DNA from 4 places in the Candidatus Pantoea rara genome. Region 1 is predicted to be linked to each of the others. Evidence: riboswitches for the same ligand, from Rfam matches in the RefSeq annotation. Region 1 holds a riboswitch; each other region holds the start of a gene.
What was found. A riboswitch is a leader RNA that binds a small molecule or an ion and turns the genes downstream of it on or off. The one in region 1 is predicted to bind thiamine pyrophosphate.

Region 1 (2,202 bases):
ATGACCGGAATCACTATTACAGGTTGGGGGGCGTTAACCTCATCCCTGGCATGGGGAGCTTCACTTAATTATTCAGCAACGCTGAGTAATCATTGTAATAATGAACTTCGGCGGTATGTGGGTTTGTGGAGTACAAAGGCGCCTGGCATATTCAGTGGCGACTGGGTAACTGTACCCGCAAACAGAACCTGCTCTGTAAATGTTGTCACCTCTCCAGCCATCCCTGACCTTGTACCAGGCAAAGCAGTCAACGCGATACAAATTACGTCTGCGTCAACGGGAACTGGAATGCTCGCTTTCAAACCCAATGCTAATAATGGCAGCAAAGGGACGATTACTGACGGAACACATTTTTTGACTTATTCTGTACCGGGTACAACGTGGAATAGTGGCACAGGGCAATGGACGGGAGGGTTGGGTGATTACTTGCTGAAACTGGATAATATTCCTGATCCAACAACGCCCGGTAAATATAAAGGAAATATGACAGCCACAATTTCATGTGACTAATCAGCGAGACCAGAATCGTAATGCAGTTAGGGTTGTGACCCATATGAAGAAAAGCGTAATGACACTGCAGAGATTGCGACAGTGAACATTATCGCCGCTTACAGTGCAGGCATTTCTCTGAACCGGTCAATTTCCGATCAGATTTTTTGCGACATATTCTTTGTCTCCCCTGGAGATTACTCTGCGTGAAACTCAGTTTTGTAGGTTCCCGACAATCAATATGGCTTTGAGCCTGAAAAACATCACATTGATTAAATACCCTCAATATTCGTAATGTCTTCATCAGAAGCATGAATACATTACCCTCTGAATGTATTTTCCGACGAACAGATCATCAAAAATGGCTATCAAGACGTGATGGAACTGAAGTGGATAAAGTGCCATAAACAGCAGCACACCCGTCTGAAGATAGTGGTAAGAAATCGAATAATTGTCCTGCCCCAGCAGACCCATTTTTACTATAGGGTTGAACAACGATTTGAAAAAGAGGGCGAAGGGTCATATCCAGCGTTGTTATAGGCTCGCATACATCACTAACAGGCGGATTTGCATTGCCCTCATTGTTTTGTAACCCGCACTCGTTTTCAGCAAGCTGAAAAGACGGAGTGTCTTTGCCCTGAAGCAGGCTTGTGCAAACAAGCCCCTTCCCTTAAGCTGCTAATAGATGGAGTAATATCTATATGACTCGGGGTGCCGCTTTCCACACGGAAAGGGCTGAGAAAAACCCGCTGACCTGAACTGGATAATGCCAGCGTAGGGAAGTCTGATGCCTGACCGCATTCGCCTTCTTGTTCGCCGGTTGGGAGCTACGATGACTCATCAATCTCAACACCTTTCTCTCGCGCATTTCGCGCCCGTTCTGCACACTTTCCGCCTTCACTCACCGCTGGTGCACTGCATGACTAATGACGTGGTGCAGAACTTCACCGCCAACGTCTTGCTGGCACTTAATGCTTCACCGGCAATGGTTATTGATGCTGAAGAAGCGGCAGAGTTTAGCCGCATCGCTGATGCGCTGCTGATCAACGTGGGCACCCTGACCCGCGAGCGCCAGCAGGCGATGCAGGCTGCTGTAATCGCGGCCCAGGAGGCGGGCACGCCCTGGACACTCGATCCGGTCGCTGTCGGCGCGCTGACGCTGCGCAGTAACTTCTGCCAGCAGCTATTAAGCCAGCAACCGGCGGTGATTCGCGGTAACGCGTCAGAGATTCTCGCGCTGGCGCAGCAGGCCAGCGGCGGACGCGGTGTCGATACGCTGCATCAGGCGGATGCGGCACTCGATGCGGCACTCGATGCGGCACAGCAACTTGCTGAGACCTGGAACACACTGGTTATCGTCACCGGTGAAGTGGACTATGCCACGGATGGTCAGCGGACACTCGCCATAAGCGGTGGAAGCCCCTTAATGACGCGGGTGGTCGGAACCGGCTGCGCGCTCTCGGCCGTGGTAGCGGGGTTCAGCAGTCTGCCGGGTGATCGGCTGATGAACATTGCGACGGCCTGTCAGGTAATGGCTCTATCGGGTGAAAAGGCGGCGGCGCTGGCCACCGGACCGGGTAGTTTCGCCACCGCGTTTATTGATGCACTCTGGACGCTGGAGGTGGAGCATGAAGCGCATTAATGCCCTGACAATTGCCGGTACCGATCCCAGCGGCGGCGCAGGGATTCAGGCCGATCTCAAAACCTTCTCAG
Region 2 (2,202 bases), 1.6 Mb from region 1:
CGTATTGCATTTATTTCGTCATCCTTAGCGTCAAATCGCACGCTGAAGCCCTGATGTTAAGTGTGTAGATAAACAACTATAACTCACATGGAGTTAGATATGCTTAACCAGTTAGACGTCCTGGCTGAACGCGTAGGTGGCAGTAATGAACTGGTCGATTCGTGGCTTGAAGCCCGTCGTCAGCTACTGGTGGCCTATTATCACCTGGTCGGTCTTAAACCCAATAAAGAGGCGCTGACGCGTCTGGATGAACAGGCGCTGGACAACTTCTGTCACGGTCTGGTCGATTATCTTTCTGCGGGTCACTTCAGCATCTACGAGCGCGTCATCAGTGAAATGAGTGGCGACAGCCCGATGATTGCTGCCGCGCAGATCTATCCCCCGCTGGAAGCCAATACTGAGCGTCTGATGCAACTGTATGACGGTCACCTGCAGCAGGCGATTGACGACGAAAACTGCATGACTTTCCAGCAGGCGCTATCCGAAGTTGGCGAAGTGCTGGAAGCCCGCTTTACGCTGGAAGATAAGCTGATCCAGCTGGCATGGGATAACAAACTCGCCCCCCCGCCAGTGGCGAATGACAGCCATATCGCTCGTCCGGCGTAATGGCCGTCACTGGCAAAGGGGTTGAGATTATCCCGTAGCCCTTTTATGCTGAACAGGTTCTGAGGAGTGAGCTCCCAGGAACCTTTTTGCTTTTTGCCTTGAAATATAAGGTATTTATGCCCGAGTCTGTTATCAGACGCACGCATAAGTACAGCTTCTTGTCGGAGTGCCCAGTTGGGCTGAGACCGTTAATTCGGGATCCGCGGAACCTGATCAGGTTAGAACCTGCGAAGGGAACAAGAGTAAATTTTCTCTGTATGTCAGCACGCTTACGCTGTCTATACGGTTACTCCTTCCGAACTCCGGACAAGCATCGTTCCCTCTGAACAGGAAGATTGCTATGTCTGATCAAAAAATTTCCCGTCGTGAACAACGTGCCCAGGCGCAGGAATTTATCGATTCCCTGCAAAGTGGCAGTGCCTTTCCCCAGTCCCGTCGCATCTGGATTACCGGCAGCCGACAGGATATTCGCGTACCCATGCGTGAAATTACCCTAAGCCCGACCCACATCGGTGGCAGCAAAGAACAACCACTCTATGAGCAAAATGAAGCGGTGCCGGTCTATGACACGGCGGGTGCCTATGGCGATCCTGCAGCACAGATCGATGTGCACCGTGGCCTGGAAAAGCTGCGCGCACGCTGGATTGCTGAACGCGACGACAGCGAGCTTCTCGAACAGAACAGCTCAGGTTATACCCAGCAGCGACTGGCTGATGAGGGGCTGGATCATCTGCGCTTCGATCACCTTCCCACACCGCGCCGTGCCCGCGCAGGCCGCCGTGTCACGCAGCTGCATTATGCCCGCCAGGGGATCATCACCCCGGAGATGGAGTTTATCGCTCTGCGGGAAAACATGGGCCGTGAGCAAATCCGCAGTGAGGTATTGCTGCAACAGCATCCGGGCCACAGTTTTGGCGCGCATCTGCCCGCCCGCATCACACCCGAGTTTGTGCGGCAGGAGGTCGCTGCCGGACGCGCCATCATCCCTGCCAATATCAATCATCCTGAATCGGAGCCGATGATCATTGGTCGCAACTTTCTGGTTAAGGTCAATGCCAATATCGGCAACTCAGCGGTGACCTCTTCCATTGAAGAAGAAGTGGAAAAACTGGTCTGGTCGACTCGCTGGGGTGCCGATACGGTGATGGATCTCTCTACCGGCCGTTATATTCATGAAACGCGCGAATGGATTTTGCGAAACAGCCCGGTGCCCATCGGTACCGTGCCGATCTATCAGGCGCTGGAAAAAGTCAATGGTGTAGCTGAGGCGCTGAACTGGGAAATTTTCCGGGACACGCTGCTTGAGCAGGCGGAACAGGGCGTCGATTATTTCACTATCCACGCGGGCGTACTACTGCGTTATGTCCCGATGACGGCGAAACGTCTGACCGGAATTGTCTCGCGGGGTGGATCAATCATGGCGAAATGGTGCCTGTCGCATCATCAGGAGAGCTTCCTGTATCAGCACTTCCGCGAGATCTGTGAAATCTGCGCCGCTTACGATGTCTCCCTGTCGCTGGGCGATGGCCTGCGTCCGGGTTCGATTCAGGATGCGAACGACGAGGCACAGTTTGCCGAACTGCGTACCCTGGGTGA
Region 3 (2,202 bases), on a different replicon from region 1:
TTCGAAGAGTGCCGTAAATACAATATCGAACCGCTGGTGACGCTCTGCCATTTTGATGTGCCGATGCATCTGGTCACGGAATATGGCTCGTGGCGCAACCGCAAAATGGTCGACTTTTTTGCCCGTTATGCCCGCAGTTGTTTCGAGGCGTTTAACGGGCTGGTGAAATACTGGCTGACCTTTAACGAGATCAATATTCTGCTGCATAGCCCGTTTTCCGGAGCTGGCCTGGTGTTTGAGCCTGGTGAGAACAGGGATCAGGTGAAGTATCAGGCGGCACATCATGAACTGGTTGCCAGTGCGATGGTGACGCGGATCGCGCATGAAGTGAATCCGGCCAATCAGGTCGGCTGCATGCTGGCAGGCGGAAACTTCTACCCGTGGTCGAGTAAACCCGAAGATGTCTGGGCGGCACTGGAGAAAGATCGCGAAAACCTTTTCTTTATTGATGTGCAGGCGCGCGGCGCCTATCCGGCCTACGCCGCGCGCGTGTTCCGTGAAAAAGGCGTGACGCTTGAGATTGAAGACGGTGATGCTGACATCCTGAAAAACAGCGTCGATTTTGTCTCATTCAGTTACTACGCCTCACGCTGCGCTTCGGCGGAGATGAATGAGCAGAACAGCAGCGCCGCCAATGTGGTGAAATCCCTGACCAATCCTCACGTGCCACGCAGCGAATGGGGATGGGGTATCGATCCGCTAGGCTTACGCATCACTATGAATATGATGTATGACCGTTACCAGAAGCCGCTGTTCCTGGTCGAGAACGGCCTGGGCGCGCGCGATGAAATCGATGCGAATGGCGAGATTAACGATGATTACCGCATCAGCTATCTGCGTGAACACATCCGCGCCATGGGCGATGCCATCCAAGATGGTGTGCCGGTGATGGGTTACACCAGCTGGGGCTGCATCGATCTGGTTGCTGCATCGACCGGTGAAATGAGCAAGCGCTACGGTTTCGTCTACGTTGACCGCGACGATTTGGGCAACGGCACACTGGCGCGCACCCGTAAGAAATCGTTCTGGTGGTATAAGAAAGTGATTGCCAGCAACGGGGCCGATCTTGAGTGACAATGTCACCTAAGATCGCTCGCTCGTGCCGTTGTACTCTGGCACAAATTATCGTATAACGAATGTCTCCGAGGGGTGTCCTGTAATGGGCTGAGATGGCGTAAGCCGAACCCTTTGAACCTGATCTGGGTCATGCCAGCGAAGGGACGGGTCGGCAGATTTTTCTGCGTCATCTCCTGCACTATTCCCTGTTCCAGACCGTATGCCCGGATCTCACTGTTACTGGAGATCCCATGTCACATCCGCTTTTCGAGACCGGCTTGTATGGTCGTCTGCGCCAGCAGGCAGGCACTCAATGGCACGCGTATGTCAGGCACGATTTTGTGCAGCAACTCGGTCAGGGCACGCTGCCACCCGCCGCTTTCCGCCACTACCTCACTCAGGACATGCTGTTCCTGCTGCACTTCGCGCGTGCCTGGGGTCTGCTGATCAGCAAACTCTCTGAGCCCGCCATGTTACGCAGTGCGACCGCGTCGCTTAACGCCATCGTCAACGAACTGCCGTTGCATCTGGCTTACTGTCAGCAATGGGGTATCTCCGAGGCAGAGATGGCGAGCGAACCCGAAGCAATGGAAACGATCAACTACACCCGCTATGTGCTGGACGTAGGGCACACCGGGGATGCGCTGGAGCTGATGACGGCACTGATGCCGTGTGTCGCTGGCTACGCTGAAATTGGTCTGACGCTGCTGGATGATCCCTCGACTCGCTTTGAGGGAAATCCTTACGGCCCATGGATAGAGAATTACGGCGATGAATCCTACCTGGCAGGCGTCGGTTCCTCACTTTTGCTGTTTGAAGCTCTCGCTCAGCAGCGCGCGGGTGAACAGCGTTTTGATCGGCTGGCGGAGATTTTCAACACTGCGACCCGGCTGGAAGCAGCATTCTGGCAAATGGGGCTCAACCATGCTGCCGCTTTTCGGGTCAGCCCATGAACCCGCCTGTTGATGGCGTGCCGCCTGGTATTTCCATTCGCCAGCTCTGCCTGACGCTGGGTCAGCAGCAACTTTTCAGCCAGCTTGATCTGGAGATTGCGGGCGGTGCATTTACCGCTTTACTGGGTGCCAGCGGCGTTGGTAAAAGCAGCCTGATGCGGGTCATTGCCGGTCTGACGCCACCGACTTCCGG
Region 4 (2,202 bases), 1.9 Mb from region 1:
GATAACGTGATGCAGGTAGTCATCCTGCAGCACGCCGCGTAAGTCCGTATCCGGCGCGGCGCTCCAGAGTGCACCGAACGCCATGAATGCCACGATGGTCAACAATATCGTGACGAGGGAACCGGGAATCAGCCAGCGCGGCATCAGCGGCTGACGGCGCGTTGCCACTGGCTAATCCAGTTCGAACGCTGGCTGGCCACTTCTTCCGGCGAGAACTGCAGAGCAGTAGAAGGCACGCTGAGCGCCGTGAAACCCGCTGGCAGCGGCGTGTGGATTACCGGGTACATCCAGTTGCCGGTGGGGATGGTGCGCTGGAAGTCAGGTGAGACCATAAACTTCATGAACTGCTGTGCCAGCGCCGGCTGTTTGCTGCTGGCTAACTGCGCCGCAACTTCGACCTGCAGATAGTGACCCTCAGCAAAGGGTGCAGCGGCGTAGTTCTCTTTCTTCTCTTCGATGATGTGGTAAGCCGGAGAGGTAGTGTAGCTCAGCACCAGATCGCCTTCGCCCTTGAGGAACAGACCATAGGCTTCACTCCAGCCTTTGGTGACCGTCACAGTTTTCTGCGCCAGCTTTTGCCACGCCTGCGGAGCCTGATCGCCATAGACTTTCTGCATCCAGAGCAGCAGACCTAAGCCGGGCGTGCTGGTGCGGGGATCTTCGTAGATCACCCGCCACTTCTCCGGACTGTCGACCAGCTCTTTCAGGCTTTTTGGCGGATTTTTCAGCCGGGTTTTGTCATAGACAAAGGCGAAGTAGCCATAATCGAACGGCACGAAGGTGGTGTTGTGCCAGCCATCGGGCAGCTTTAGTTTCGATGTGTCGACCTGACTTTCGGCAAACAGACCTGTTTTCTGCGCGGCCTGCACCAGATTGTTATCCAGCCCCAGCACCACATCGGCTTTACTGTTTTTGCCTTCCATCCGCACGCGGTTCAGCAGCGACACGCCATCTTCCAGCGTGACGAATTTCAGCTCGCAGTTGCACTGTGCTTCAAAAGCTTTTTTAACCGCCGGGCCAGGGCCCCAGTCGGCGGAGAAGGAGTCGTAGGTGTAGACCGTGAGAACCGGCTTAGCCGCCAGAACGGGGGCGGAGAGTAACAGCAGCACCGGCAGAACTTTGTTTAACACTTTGCGCTCCTTCAGGAGAATAGGGGATGAGTCGCAAAGGATCTGAGCACAGAGGCCTCTCAAATCCCTACGTCGGTATTAACCGAATCAGGTTCGACGGGTCTCTCTCAGCGGCTTGCTTGTAGCAGGCCGCACCCCGTTGAGAACGTCACATTCTAGTCATTTCAGCGCCGGCGCGAAAGCATCACAGCACCGGTGGTGCGAACCAGGCCGATTTAAAATCGAACCAGCCCAGCGTATTCATCCGCACGCCGCGCATGCTGCGCTGTCCTTCAAGCAGTAGCCAGTGGTGAAACAGCGGATGCAAACCGGCTTCTTCGACCAGCTGTTTGCTCCATTCGGCCAGCGGCAGCGTTTTCTCGCGCCAGCGGGCCGCATCGCCGTGCCAGTCGATCGCCAGACAATGATGCAGCAGCGGGATCTCATAAAGCTGCGCGAACAGTGAATAATTCAGCGGCAGGGTAAAGTTCACGCTTCCCAGCCAGATATCACTCTCCGCTTCGCCCTGATACCAGCTTTCGTAGCTGATCTCACGGGTCTCCAGCGTGACGCCATGCTCTGCCAGCAGGGGACGCAGCGCATTCGAGATGCCTTCATGCTCCACGTGCTGGCTGTACCAGGTCAGCGTCAGATGGGTTAAGCCAGGCGGTTTTTCCACTGGCGTCAGGTCACGGCGATGATGCCAGCGCGGCAGCAGACCATACGCCGGGAACCAGTAGCGCTGATAGCCCACACCCGCGTGATTGAGCAGGGCGATGGGGTTAAACAGGTAGCTGACCCAGCGCCGGACTGCCTCGCTGCGGCCCTGCTCTGAACGCTGGTCGAACAGCAGATAATAGCAGCCCTCTTCGAGACGGCTCTCTTCCTGAACTTCATCGGCGCTGTCGCCCTGCAGACGAACCCCGGCATAGACCAGCTCATCACTGATGTCGGGCAGTACCCAGATAGAGACATCATCAATCAGGGCGCGAAAACCAAAATAGTCATCAAACGCTTCGATCTTGAGCTGGCTCTCCTGATTGCGGATCACCCGGTAAGGACCGGTGCCAACTGGCTGGCGGGCAAAGTCGTG

Region 2: another riboswitch for thiamine pyrophosphate. It lies ahead of thiC (phosphomethylpyrimidine synthase ThiC); the one in region 1 lies ahead of thiM (hydroxyethylthiazole kinase).
Region 3: another riboswitch for thiamine pyrophosphate. It lies ahead of tenA (thiaminase II); the one in region 1 lies ahead of thiM (hydroxyethylthiazole kinase).
Region 4: another riboswitch for thiamine pyrophosphate. It lies ahead of thiB (thiamine ABC transporter substrate binding subunit); the one in region 1 lies ahead of thiM (hydroxyethylthiazole kinase).

What each region holds. Positions count from the first base shown of each region.
Region 1 is NZ_CP194942.1:1,425,389-1,427,590, forward strand. Features, by position in the region: gene ACR8BF_RS06765 (hypothetical protein) at 1-510, shown strand, start outside; TPP riboswitch at 1,187-1,287, shown strand; gene thiM (hydroxyethylthiazole kinase) at 1,322-2,131, shown strand; gene thiD (bifunctional hydroxymethylpyrimidine kinase/phosphomethylpyrimidine kinase) at 2,118-2,202, shown strand, end outside.
Region 2 is NZ_CP194942.1:3,745,580-3,747,781, forward strand. Features, by position in the region: gene nudC (NAD(+) diphosphatase) at 1-10, opposite strand, end outside; gene rsd (sigma D regulator) at 100-606, shown strand; TPP riboswitch at 759-859, shown strand; gene thiC (phosphomethylpyrimidine synthase ThiC) at 947-2,202, shown strand, end outside.
Region 3 is NZ_CP194943.1:133,937-136,138, reverse strand. Features, by position in the region: gene ACR8BF_RS19105 (6-phospho-beta-glucosidase) at 1-1,074, shown strand, start outside; TPP riboswitch at 1,136-1,238, shown strand; gene tenA (thiaminase II) at 1,308-2,009, shown strand; gene ACR8BF_RS19095 (ABC transporter ATP-binding protein) at 2,006-2,202, shown strand, end outside.
Region 4 is NZ_CP194942.1:3,337,217-3,339,418, reverse strand. Features, by position in the region: gene thiP (thiamine/thiamine pyrophosphate ABC transporter permease ThiP) at 1-168, opposite strand, end outside; gene thiB (thiamine ABC transporter substrate binding subunit) at 144-1,130, opposite strand; TPP riboswitch at 1,177-1,279, opposite strand; gene sgrR (HTH-type transcriptional regulator SgrR) at 1,315-2,202, opposite strand, start outside.